3 regions of the Mesorhizobium sp. WSM4983 genome follow, and region 1 is predicted to be linked to each of the others. Evidence: predicted binding sites of a transcription regulator. Region 1 holds the regulator's gene; each other region holds the start of a gene.
The links. The regulator PhoB, encoded in region 1, activates phosphate uptake and scavenging genes when phosphate is short. The targets are predictions, from matches to a motif close to TGTCATNNANCTGTCAT.
Positions count from the first base shown of each region.

Region 2: a site for PhoB is predicted at 1,711-1,727, ahead of P9254_RS20255 (ceramide glucosyltransferase). Genes of this name have one in related genera too.
Region 3: a site for PhoB is predicted at 1,693-1,709, ahead of P9254_RS12450 (DUF1045 domain-containing protein). Genes of this name have one in related genera too.

Region 1 is NZ_JARTVM010000002.1:528,324-531,596, forward strand. It holds gene P9254_RS09815 (ROK family transcriptional regulator) at 222-1,457, shown strand; gene phoB (phosphate regulon transcriptional regulator PhoB) at 1,773-2,462, opposite strand; gene phoU (phosphate signaling complex protein PhoU) at 2,482-3,186, opposite strand; gene pstB (phosphate ABC transporter ATP-binding protein PstB) at 3,207-3,273, opposite strand, start outside.
Region 2 is NZ_JARTVM010000007.1:224,760-228,032, forward strand. It holds gene argF (ornithine carbamoyltransferase) at 1-22, shown strand, start outside; gene P9254_RS20245 (Hsp33 family molecular chaperone) at 131-1,162, shown strand; gene apaG (Co2+/Mg2+ efflux protein ApaG) at 1,215-1,607, opposite strand; gene P9254_RS20255 (ceramide glucosyltransferase) at 1,826-2,971, shown strand; gene P9254_RS20260 (O-succinylhomoserine sulfhydrylase) at 3,013-3,273, opposite strand, start outside.
Region 3 is NZ_JARTVM010000003.1:328,053-331,325, forward strand. It holds gene P9254_RS12445 (alpha-D-ribose 1-methylphosphonate 5-triphosphate diphosphatase) at 1-915, opposite strand, end outside; gene P9254_RS12450 (DUF1045 domain-containing protein) at 946-1,653, opposite strand; gene iolB (5-deoxy-glucuronate isomerase) at 1,804-2,616, opposite strand; gene P9254_RS12460 (hypothetical protein) at 2,631-2,843, opposite strand; gene iolE (myo-inosose-2 dehydratase) at 2,908-3,273, opposite strand, start outside.

The sequences.
Region 1 (3,273 bases):
TGAGGTGGTCACGTACTTTTTTCGAGACCCGCAATAAATAATGACAGTGCCGACCGCTTCTGCCACTATCGCGGAACAGTTCGGGAGGAGGCGCAGCCCGGTCCACCGAAACTTGTAAGACCAGGACGGTTCGGGTGCCGGCGTGCGGGACTGAACCGATCTGGCGCGTCGCCGAGTCCTGTGCATGATCGAGAGGCCGCGCTGACTGGGAGGAGACAAAAATGTCGGTCGGAATCCGCCACGACGATCTGCGCCGGCGCAACCGCGCCATGGTGCTCTCGGCCGTGCGCCGGGCCGGCCAGCCGTCGCGCACGGAAATCGCCGCGACCACCGGGCTCAGCCATTCGACCATTTCGGCGATCTCTTCCGACCTGATCCAGGAAGGCGTCTTGGCCGAGAGCAAGCCGAGCGAGACCGCGTCTCTGAAGCGCGGCCGGCCACAGGTGGGCCTCGCGCTCAAGCCGGAGGCGGCGGCGGTGGTAACGGTGGTGCTGTCGCTCAATTTCCTCTCGGTCGCCGTTATTGATTATGCGGGTCAGGTCATCGCCGAGGAGCAGCGCCGCCTCGATACGCTCACCATACCGCGCAACGAGCTGATCGGCGAATGCTTGGCGATCGTGCGGCGCCGGCTGGACGATCCGGACCTCGACGTCGGCAGCGTCGCCCGCATCGCCATGGGCATCCAGGGCATCACCGATTCCCATGCCCGCGCCATGCTATGGTCGCCGATCACGCCGCTGACCGACATTCCCTTCGCCGACATCCTGGAAAAGGAATTCGGCATTCCGGCCACCATGGAAAACGACTGCAACATGATGGCTGTGGCGCTGCAGTGGCGCGATCCCCACCGCTATCGCGACAATTTCATCGCCATTCTGCTCTCGCACGGCATCGGCATGGGCCTGGTGCTGAAGGGCGAGCTGTTCACCGGCACACATTCGTCCGGCGGCGAGTTCGGCCACATGATCCATCGTCCGAGCGGCGCGCTTTGCCGTTGCGGACGCCGCGGCTGCGTCGAGGCCTATGCCGGCAACTACGCCATCTGGCGCAGCGCCATGAAGATGAGCGAGGACGCCGAGCCGATCGATGTCGGCGACGCCGACATGCGGGCGCTCGCCGCCAAGGCGCGCGAGACAGATGGCCCGGAGCGCGAGGCCTATCGCCGGGCCGGGGAGGCGCTGGGCTTCGGCCTCGGCAGCCTGTTCGCGCTGATCGACCCGGCGCCGGTCGCCATGGTCGGCGTCAGCGCCGCCGCCTTCGACCTGATCGAGCCGGCGCTGCGCGAGGCGATCGCCCAGACCGCCGGCGGCCAGCATTCAAATTCGATCTCCTTCGATACCGAGCCGAACGAATTGCCGCTGATCCGCGAAGGCTGCGCCGTGCGCGCGCTGACCTTCGTCGACCAGGAGATTTTCGCCCCGGGCGTGCAGGCAAGAGCGGGCAAGAACGTGGCCTGAGCAGCTTCGATAGCGATCGTTGTCTTCTGTGCGTCCTGCAGACGCCGGAGATTAGCGAAGGCCCCGCAGCTTCGTCATTCCAGGGCGGAGCAGGAGCGAAGCTCCGTCGCGGAGACCCTGGAATCCATGCCATTACCTCAATCGTCGGATGAGCGGAGCAGAATTTCTGCACCGCCGCGGCGCGTGGAAGTCGCGTGGATCGTCGGGTCTGCGCGCGTCGCGACGCTTCGTGCTCCGCCCGTGGACGGCGAAGCACCAGCGTCTCGATAACCCGCCAGCGCAGATAGAACCCGTCAGACCTTCGGTGCCCTGGATCTAATCTTCCCTGATCGCGTAGCCCGCCCCACGGATGGTACGTATGACGTCCGGCATCCGGCCGTTGTTGACCGCCTTGCGCAGGCGTCCGACATGCACGTCCACGGTGCGCTCGTCGATATAGATCGTCTCGCCCCATACATTGTCGAGCAGCTGGCTGCGCGAGAACACCCGGCCGGGATGCCGCATCATGAATTCCAGCAGCCTGAACTCGGTCGGGCCGAGCCGGATCTCGCTCTTCTTGCGGTAGACGCGATGCGATTCGCGATCGAGCACGATGTCGCCGACCTTGAGCACGCTGGACAGCACCTCCGGCTTGGCGCGGCGCAGCAGCGCCTTGACCCTGGCCATGAATTCCGGCGTCGAGAACGGCTTGACCAGATAGTCGTCGGCGCCGGTCGAGAGGCCGCGCACCCTGTCGCTTTCCTCGCCGCGCGCGGTCAGCATGATGATCGGCAGGCGTTCGGTCTCGGGCCGCATCCTGAGGCGCCGGCAAAGCTCGATGCCGGACACCGCCGGCACCATCCAGTCGAGCACCAGAAGGTCGGGTACATTCTCCTGCAGGCGGATCTCGGCCTCGTCGCCGCGGGTCACCACCTCGACCTGATAGCCCTCGGATTCGAGGTTGTAGCGGAGCAGCACCCCCAGCGGTTCCTCGTCCTCCACCACCATGATGCGTGGCGCGATCATATAGCAGGCACCTTCGCTGTCAGGCCGCCGGCGCCGACATCGTCGTCTCGTCCTGCTTAGGACGATTCGCGGGCAATTGCGTGCCGGTCAGCACATAGTAGGCGTTCTCGGCGATGTTGGTGACGTGGTCGCCGATGCGCTCCAGATTCTTGGCGCAGAACAACAGATGCGTGCAAGCCGTGATGTTGCGCGGATCCTCCATCATGTAGGTCAGGAGCTCGCGGAAGACGGCGGTGTATTTGACGTCGATGCGCTCGTCGTCGTTGCGGAGCTTGGCGAGCGCCGTGGCGTCGCCGGCCGCGTATTCCTCGATCACGCCCTGCACCTGGATCAGCACCAGCTGCGCCATCGAATCGATGGAGTGCGAAAGGTCGCGCGGCGCGGCGCTGACGCCGACCGAGCCGACGCGCTTAGCGATGTTCTTGGCAAGGTCGCCAATGCGCTCGAGATCGCCGGCCATGCGGATGGCGCCAACGACGCTGCGCAGGTCGTCGGCCATCGGCTGGCGTTTGGCAATCAGCGTGATGGCGCGATCGTCGAGCTCGCGTTGGCGCGCGTCCATGATGGCATCGTCGGAGACCACGCGCTGCGCCAGCGCGTTGTCGGAATTCAGCAGAGCCTTGGTCGACGCGCCGACCATCGAGCCGGCAAGATCGCCCATGTCGCGGATAAGCTGGCTGATCTGCCTCAGATCCTCGTCGAAGGAAGCGACCGTATGGGCCATGGTTATGTCCTCGTATGAACTCAGCCGAAGCGGCCGGTGATGTAGTCCTGCGTGCGCTTCTCGCGGGGCGAGGTGAAGATCTTCTCG
Region 2 (3,273 bases), on a different contig from region 1:
GGCCTGGTGCCTGGGCGCTTGACCGGGGTCGACTTGATCCGCGCCAACTTGATCCGGGGATGTGTGATGCCTATTTGCGGGCCATCACTGAAATCGAACGCGCTTCGACCCATGCCGCCTGGAAAGCGGGATGGATGCGCCCCGGAGTTTTGTCATGCTGGAAACGCTTTCCTTGGCTGAGCATCAACCCAAACTCGGCGAATTCGGCTTCGCAGGCGACGACCATGTCGTGCCTTACGAAGTAGCGCCCCTGGATGTGCGCGGCCGCACCGTGCAGCTCGGGCCGATGCTCGACGCCATTCTCAGCCGTCACGATTATCCCGAGCCGGTCGCGCGCCTGCTGGCGGAGGCCTGCGTGCTCACCGTGCTGCTCGGCACGTCGCTGAAATTCGAGGGCAAGTTCATCCTGCAGACCCGCACCGACGGACCGGTCGACATGCTGGTGGCAGACTTCACCACGCCGCATTCGTTGCGCGCCTATGCGCGCTTCGACGCCGACCGGCTGCAGGCACTGATTGCCTCGGGCGAGATCTCGCAGGAGAAGCTGCTCGGCACCGGCGTCCTGGCCCTGACCATCGATCAAGGCGCGCACACGCAGCGCTATCAGGGCATCGTCCAACTCGACGGCACATCGCTGGAAGAAGCCGCGCGCACCTATTTCCGCCAGTCGGAGCAGATCCCGACCGATCTGAGGATGTCGGTTGCGAAGCTGGTGACCCCGGGCCCGGGCGGGGCCCGCGAGCAATGGCGCGCCGGCGGTATCCTGGCGCAGTTCCTGCCGCAGGCGCCCGAACGCATGCGCGTGCCCGACATTTCGGGCGGGGATGGCGATCCACGAGACGTGACGCACGAACCGGCCGACAATTCCTGGCGGGAACTCTTGGCGCTGCTCGGCACCATCGAGCCGACCGAGCTCATCGATCCGACGGTGGGCGCCGAGCGGCTGCTCTACCGGCTGTTCCACGAGCACGGCGTGCGCGTCCTCCGCGGTGTGCCGGTCGCCGATCAGTGCTCCTGCTCGCGCGACAAAATCCGAGGCATTCTCGAAGGCTTTTCGGCCGAGGAGATCAGGGACTCGACCGAGGACGGCGGCATCCATGTCGCTTGCGAGTTCTGCTCGACGCAGTACGACTTCGATCCGGCGGAGTTTGCGGCGGAGTGAGAAAGCTCCGGTTCCTCGCCCCCGCTTTGCGGAGGCGGGGAACTCGAGTTCTTTAATTCACCGTCCTTTTCGTTCCCGGCATATCGAGCGAGAAAGCCGGAATGGCGATATCGAACGTTTCGCCGCGACCGTTGCGCATCGTGTAGTGGCCGACCATGATGCCGGATGGCGTCGAGAGCGGGCATCCCGACGTGTACTGATAGCTGTCGCCGGGGTTGAGCTCCGGCTGGTCGCCGACCACGCCCTCGCCGCGCACCTCTTCGACTCGGCCACGCCCGTCGGTGATGTGCCAGTAGCGCGACAGAAGCTGCACGAACTCGTCCGACCGGTTGTCGATCGTCACCTGGTAGCCCCATACATAACGGTTCTCGGACGGATCGGAACGGTCCTCCAGATAGAACGGCCTGACCTGCACTTCGATGTTGCGCGTCACGGCGCGATACATGAGCCACTCCGGTGCCGCAGGGAACATTTTAGCGCGCTTCGCGGTTCTACCTCCGCAGCGTCGCCAGCCTGCCGGCTTTTCCACCGCAAGTGCCGACAAACAATGTCATTTAAGTGACACATGACAATGTTGGTGTGCACAAACCGTGCGGGCGACTCGGGCGCTTTGTCGAGTGATGAAACGGCCGCGGGCGGCCTTTCCGGAGTGACCAGATCTCGATGGAACTGACCCTCGCAGCCGCCTTTGCTTCCTCGGCCCTTCTTTTTTCCAACCTTGCCAGCATCCTGCTCGCATCGTCGCGGCTGAAGCCCAGGCGGGTCATTCCTCCGCCTTCCAGCAAACAGCCGCCTGTCTCGATCGTCGTGCCGTCGCGCGGCGTGGAGCCGTTCACGCAGGAGACGCTCGACCGCGCCTTCTCGCTCGATTGGCCGCGCTACGAAATGATCTTCTGCGTCGCGCACGCCGAAGATCCCGTGGTCAAGCTGATCAACGCCGCCATCGCGCGATTTCCGAATGTTCCGGCGCGGCTCCTCGTCGGCGATGACAGGATCAGCGCCAATCCCAAGCTCAACAACTGCATCAAGGGCTGGCAGGCGGCGCGGCACGACTGGGTGATCCTCGCCGATTCCAACGTGCTGATGCCCAAGGGCTATGTCCAGCATCTGATGGCGGCCTGGGGACCGGACACCGGCCTCGTCTGCTCGACGCCGATCGGCTCGCGGCCGGACGGTTTCTGGGCCGAAGTCGAATGCGTCTTCCTCAACACGCTGCAGGCGCGCTGGCAATATGCCGGCGAAGCGCTCGGCCTTGGCTTCGCCCAGGGCAAGAGCATGCTGTGGAACAAGCCGATGCTGGATGCAAATGGCGGCATCCAGGCTTTGGCCGCCGAAATCGCCGAGGACGCGGCGGCGACCAAGCTGGTCAACAGCCTTGGCCTTCGGGTCAATCTCGTGGCCGCGCCCTTCGAGCAGCCGCTCGGCCAGCGCACGCTCGCCGAAATCTGGTCGCGCCAGGCGCGCTGGGCGCGGCTGCGCCGCGTCACCTTCCCATTGTTCTTCGCGCCCGAAATCCTGACCGGTGTGGTCGCGCCACTGCTTCTGGCGCTGATCGCGGCGGCAAGCGCCGGTGTCAGCCTGCCCACGACCGCGCTCTGCGTGCTGGCGATCGCCTATGTGCCCGAATGCATGCTCGCCTGGTCCAAGGGCTGGCATCTGTCGCCGCGCAGCGTCACCGCGATGATCGTGCGCGACGCGATGCTTCCCGCCATCTGGGCGCGCGGCTGGCTTGGCGGGGCCGTCGAATGGCGTGGCAACGCAATGACCATCCGCAACAGCGGGATGACTGAACTCGAAGAGATTGCTTGAGCCGGCTGCGGCTCAAGCGCCCTCTTTGCCGCCGTGGCGGTTCATTCCTTCGCCGCCTTCAGCGCCTGTTCGATGTCGGCGAGCAGGTCGTCGGTATCCTCCAGCCCGACGGAGAGCCTGAGCGTGCCTGGTCCGATGCCGAGCTCGGCGCGGGCCTCGTCAGTGAGGTTTTTGTGCGTCGTCGTCGCCGGATGCGTGATCAGGCTCTTTGCGTCGCCGAGGTTGTTCGAGATCAGCACGATGTCGAGCGCGTTCTGCAAGGCGAAGGCCGCCTGCTTGCCGCCCTTGACGTAGAGGCAGAT
Region 3 (3,273 bases), on a different contig from region 1:
GATATAGTCGGACGACAGGATGTCGAGCAAACCGTCGCCGGCAAGCGAGCGCGCCGACACATTGCCCGAATGCGAGGAGCCGCGCATGACGTTGGGCGCGCCCATCAGCACGCCGAGGCCTGCCGCCTTCGAGGCCCTCGCCGCCTCCTCGGTGGTCGGGAATTCGGCAACGCGCACGCCTTGCTCCACCGCCTCGTCGACATGGCCGGCCGTCGCATCGTCGTGGCTGGCAAGCACGATGCCGCGCTCGCGGCAGGCGGCGGAAATGAAGACGCGGTTCGGCCCGGAATTCTTGGCCGATTCGGCCATACGCTTCGCGCAGAATTTCTGGAAGTCGCGGTCGGTGAGCTTCAGCTTGCGCTGGTAGTAATAGGCGTAGGTCTCGAGATCGACGAACTGGCGCTGGCCCGGCGCATGGTCCATCAGCGAGGCGAGCTTCAACCTGTCGTCGGTCTCAAAATTGGCGAAGGCCTCGAGGCAGTCCGGCGCCGAGACCTCGCAGCGCAGATGGATGAAGTGGTCGGCCCTGAGCCGATCCTGGCGCATGCTGTCCTCGATCGCGTCGGCGAGCTTGCGCACGTCGTCGGACTTCAGGTCGGCATCCTCGTCCATGCCGACACGCAGGGCGTCGAGCACCGTGGTGATGCCGGCGGTCGCCACCTGCGCATCATGGGCGAGCACGGCGGCGATCGGGTTCCAGCGCACTTTCGGACGCGGCGCGTAATGGCCTTCGAGGTGATCGGTGTGCAGCTCGACGAGGCCCGGGATGATGTAGTCGCCGCCCATGTCCTCGCCGGTGCGGGCCGCACCCGGCTCGATCGCGGCGATCAGTCCATCGCGCAGCAGCAGCGAGCCCGCGACGATCTCGTCGGGCAGCACGATGCGGGCATTGTTCAAAACGGTCTCGGCGGTCATTTCAGCAGTCCTATCTGAGGCGGGCGGACATCAGGCGGTTTTTCTGGCCGGGCCGCGTCCAAGCACGTGGTGCGAGAGCACCATGAATGGCGCGCCCGGTTCGGTTTCGACGAACAGCGTCAGCGCATCCACCGGCACCGGACGCGGCAGCACATCCGCGAACAGGCTGTCGATTGCAGCGCGAAGGCGCGGGCTTTCCTGTGGCCCGACCCGTCCGGAGAGCGTCATGTGGAAGCGGAACGTCTCGAAGACGTAGGGATAACCCCACTGGCAGAGGTTGCGAAACTCATCCGGCTTCAGCGAGTCTGGGCTGCGGCGCTCGATCTCGGCCTCGGTCAGCGGCGCGCGGAAGCGGTCGAAAGCGCGCACGACCTCGCCGGCGAAACTGTTGAGCGGCTTGAAAGGACTTTCCGGCACCAGCGCGAAAAAGCCGTCGATCTGGCCGACGACCAGACGCGGGATGACGACTGGTGGCGTGGCCTCGGCGAAATCGTCGAGCGCCGCCCGCAGCGAGGCTTCCGTTTCGCTCGGCGCCAGCCGGAACGGCGCCTTCAGCGTCGCGTGGAAGCCATAGCGCCGTGCCGAGGCGGTGTGGAAGGCAACTTCCGCCGCCGACAGGTCACCCACACCCTCGACCGGCCGCGTCGGCGCGCCGAACGGGTCGCGCCCCAGCCAGTTGGCGGCGATCCGCGCCAGCGGCTCATCCTGCCTCGGGGTAAAGTAAATGGCATAGCGCATCGAAAATCCTCGTCAGACCCGCTGCCATAGGTGGTTTCCATGACGGATTGACGAAGCTTTCATGGGTTTTCGAAGGCAACCCAGGCTCCGGCGGTCCTTAGCCGACGATTTTCCCGAACTGGACCAACAGGTTGAGCGCTATGAAAAATCTCACGCCTTCATCAGCCACTCATGCTCGGCGGCGTTGTGGAATTTCCATGTCCGCTTCGGGCCGGCCATGACGTTGAGATAATAGAGATCGTAGCCGTGGCAGGCCGCACACGGGTGGTAGCCCTTCGGCACCAGCACGACATCGCCGTCCTCGATCGCCATCGCCTCGTCCAGATCGCGCACTCCATTCCTGTCGGCGTCGGTGTAGACGCGCTGGAAGGCGAAACCCTGCGGCGGGTTGAGGCGGTGGTAATAGGTCTCCTCGAGATAGGACTCGGCCGGCAGATTGTCCTGGTCGTGTTTGTGCGGCGGATAGCTGGAGGTATGGCCGCCGGGCGTGATGACCTCGACCACCAGCAGCGAGTCGGCCGGCTTGCCCTCGGGCAGGATGTTGGTGACGTAACGGGTATTGGTGCCCTTGCCGCGCACTTCCTGACCGAGATCGTCGGGCGCAATGACGCGGGCGGGCAGGCCGCCGCCAAGACCGGGCGCCGAGCAGACCGCAAGCTCCAGTTCGGTGTCGGCGGTCACCGACCAGTCGGAGCCTTGCGGCACATAGACCGACCAGGGTTTGCCCTCGAAGGGCGACATGCGCTCACCGAGCAGGCCGAGATCCTTGCCGCCGGCCGCAGCCTGGCCCTTGCCGGTGACGAACACCAGGCAGACCTCGCGCTCGCCCGTCTTGCCGGCGGCCGTCTCGCCCGGCCGCAAGCGGTGGAGATCGAAACCCACGTAAGTCCAGCCCGCGCTTTGCGGGGTGACGTGGGCGACGTGGCCGTGGCCCTTGTCGGCCTTGACGAGCAGTTTCGACATTTTTGTCTCCTGGGTCATTCCTTCGGCTCGGCCGGAGGCTTGGGCTCCTCGGCCGGCTTGTAGAGGTAGAAGAACTGCCACACCGCGTAACCGGCGAAGCCGAGCGCGATTACCCCCCAGAACGGCGTGCCGGAGGCGAATTCGATCACCGACCAGATTAGGCAGACGGCGACGACGGCAATGCGCCGCCACAGCGGTCGGAAGAAGGGGTGCTCATAGTCTTTCATCGCGCCAATCCGGGACTTGTCCAAACGCATCAGATAGACCGAGCGGCCGGACGAATCCACTCGTTTAGGCCGGGAAGCCCTGCGTCTCGACCGTATAGCCGGCGGCCGTCATCACCCGCATCAGCTCCTTATGGCCGACCTCAGCCATCCTCAGCGGCGGGTTCTTTTTCGGATCCTGCTCGGCCTCGACCACGAACCAGCCTTCATAGCCGTAGTCGGCGAAGCGCTGGACGATCGCGCCGAAATCGAGCGAGCCGTCGCCGGGCACGGTGAAGGCGCCGAGCGCGACGGCATCGAGGAAGGACTGTTTCGTGCGGTCGAGCCCGTCGATCACGTTCATGCGCACGTCCTTCACATGGACGTGGTTGATGCGCTTGTGGTGGTTGTCGATGGCGCGCAACACATCGCCGCCGGCGAAGGCGAGGTGGCC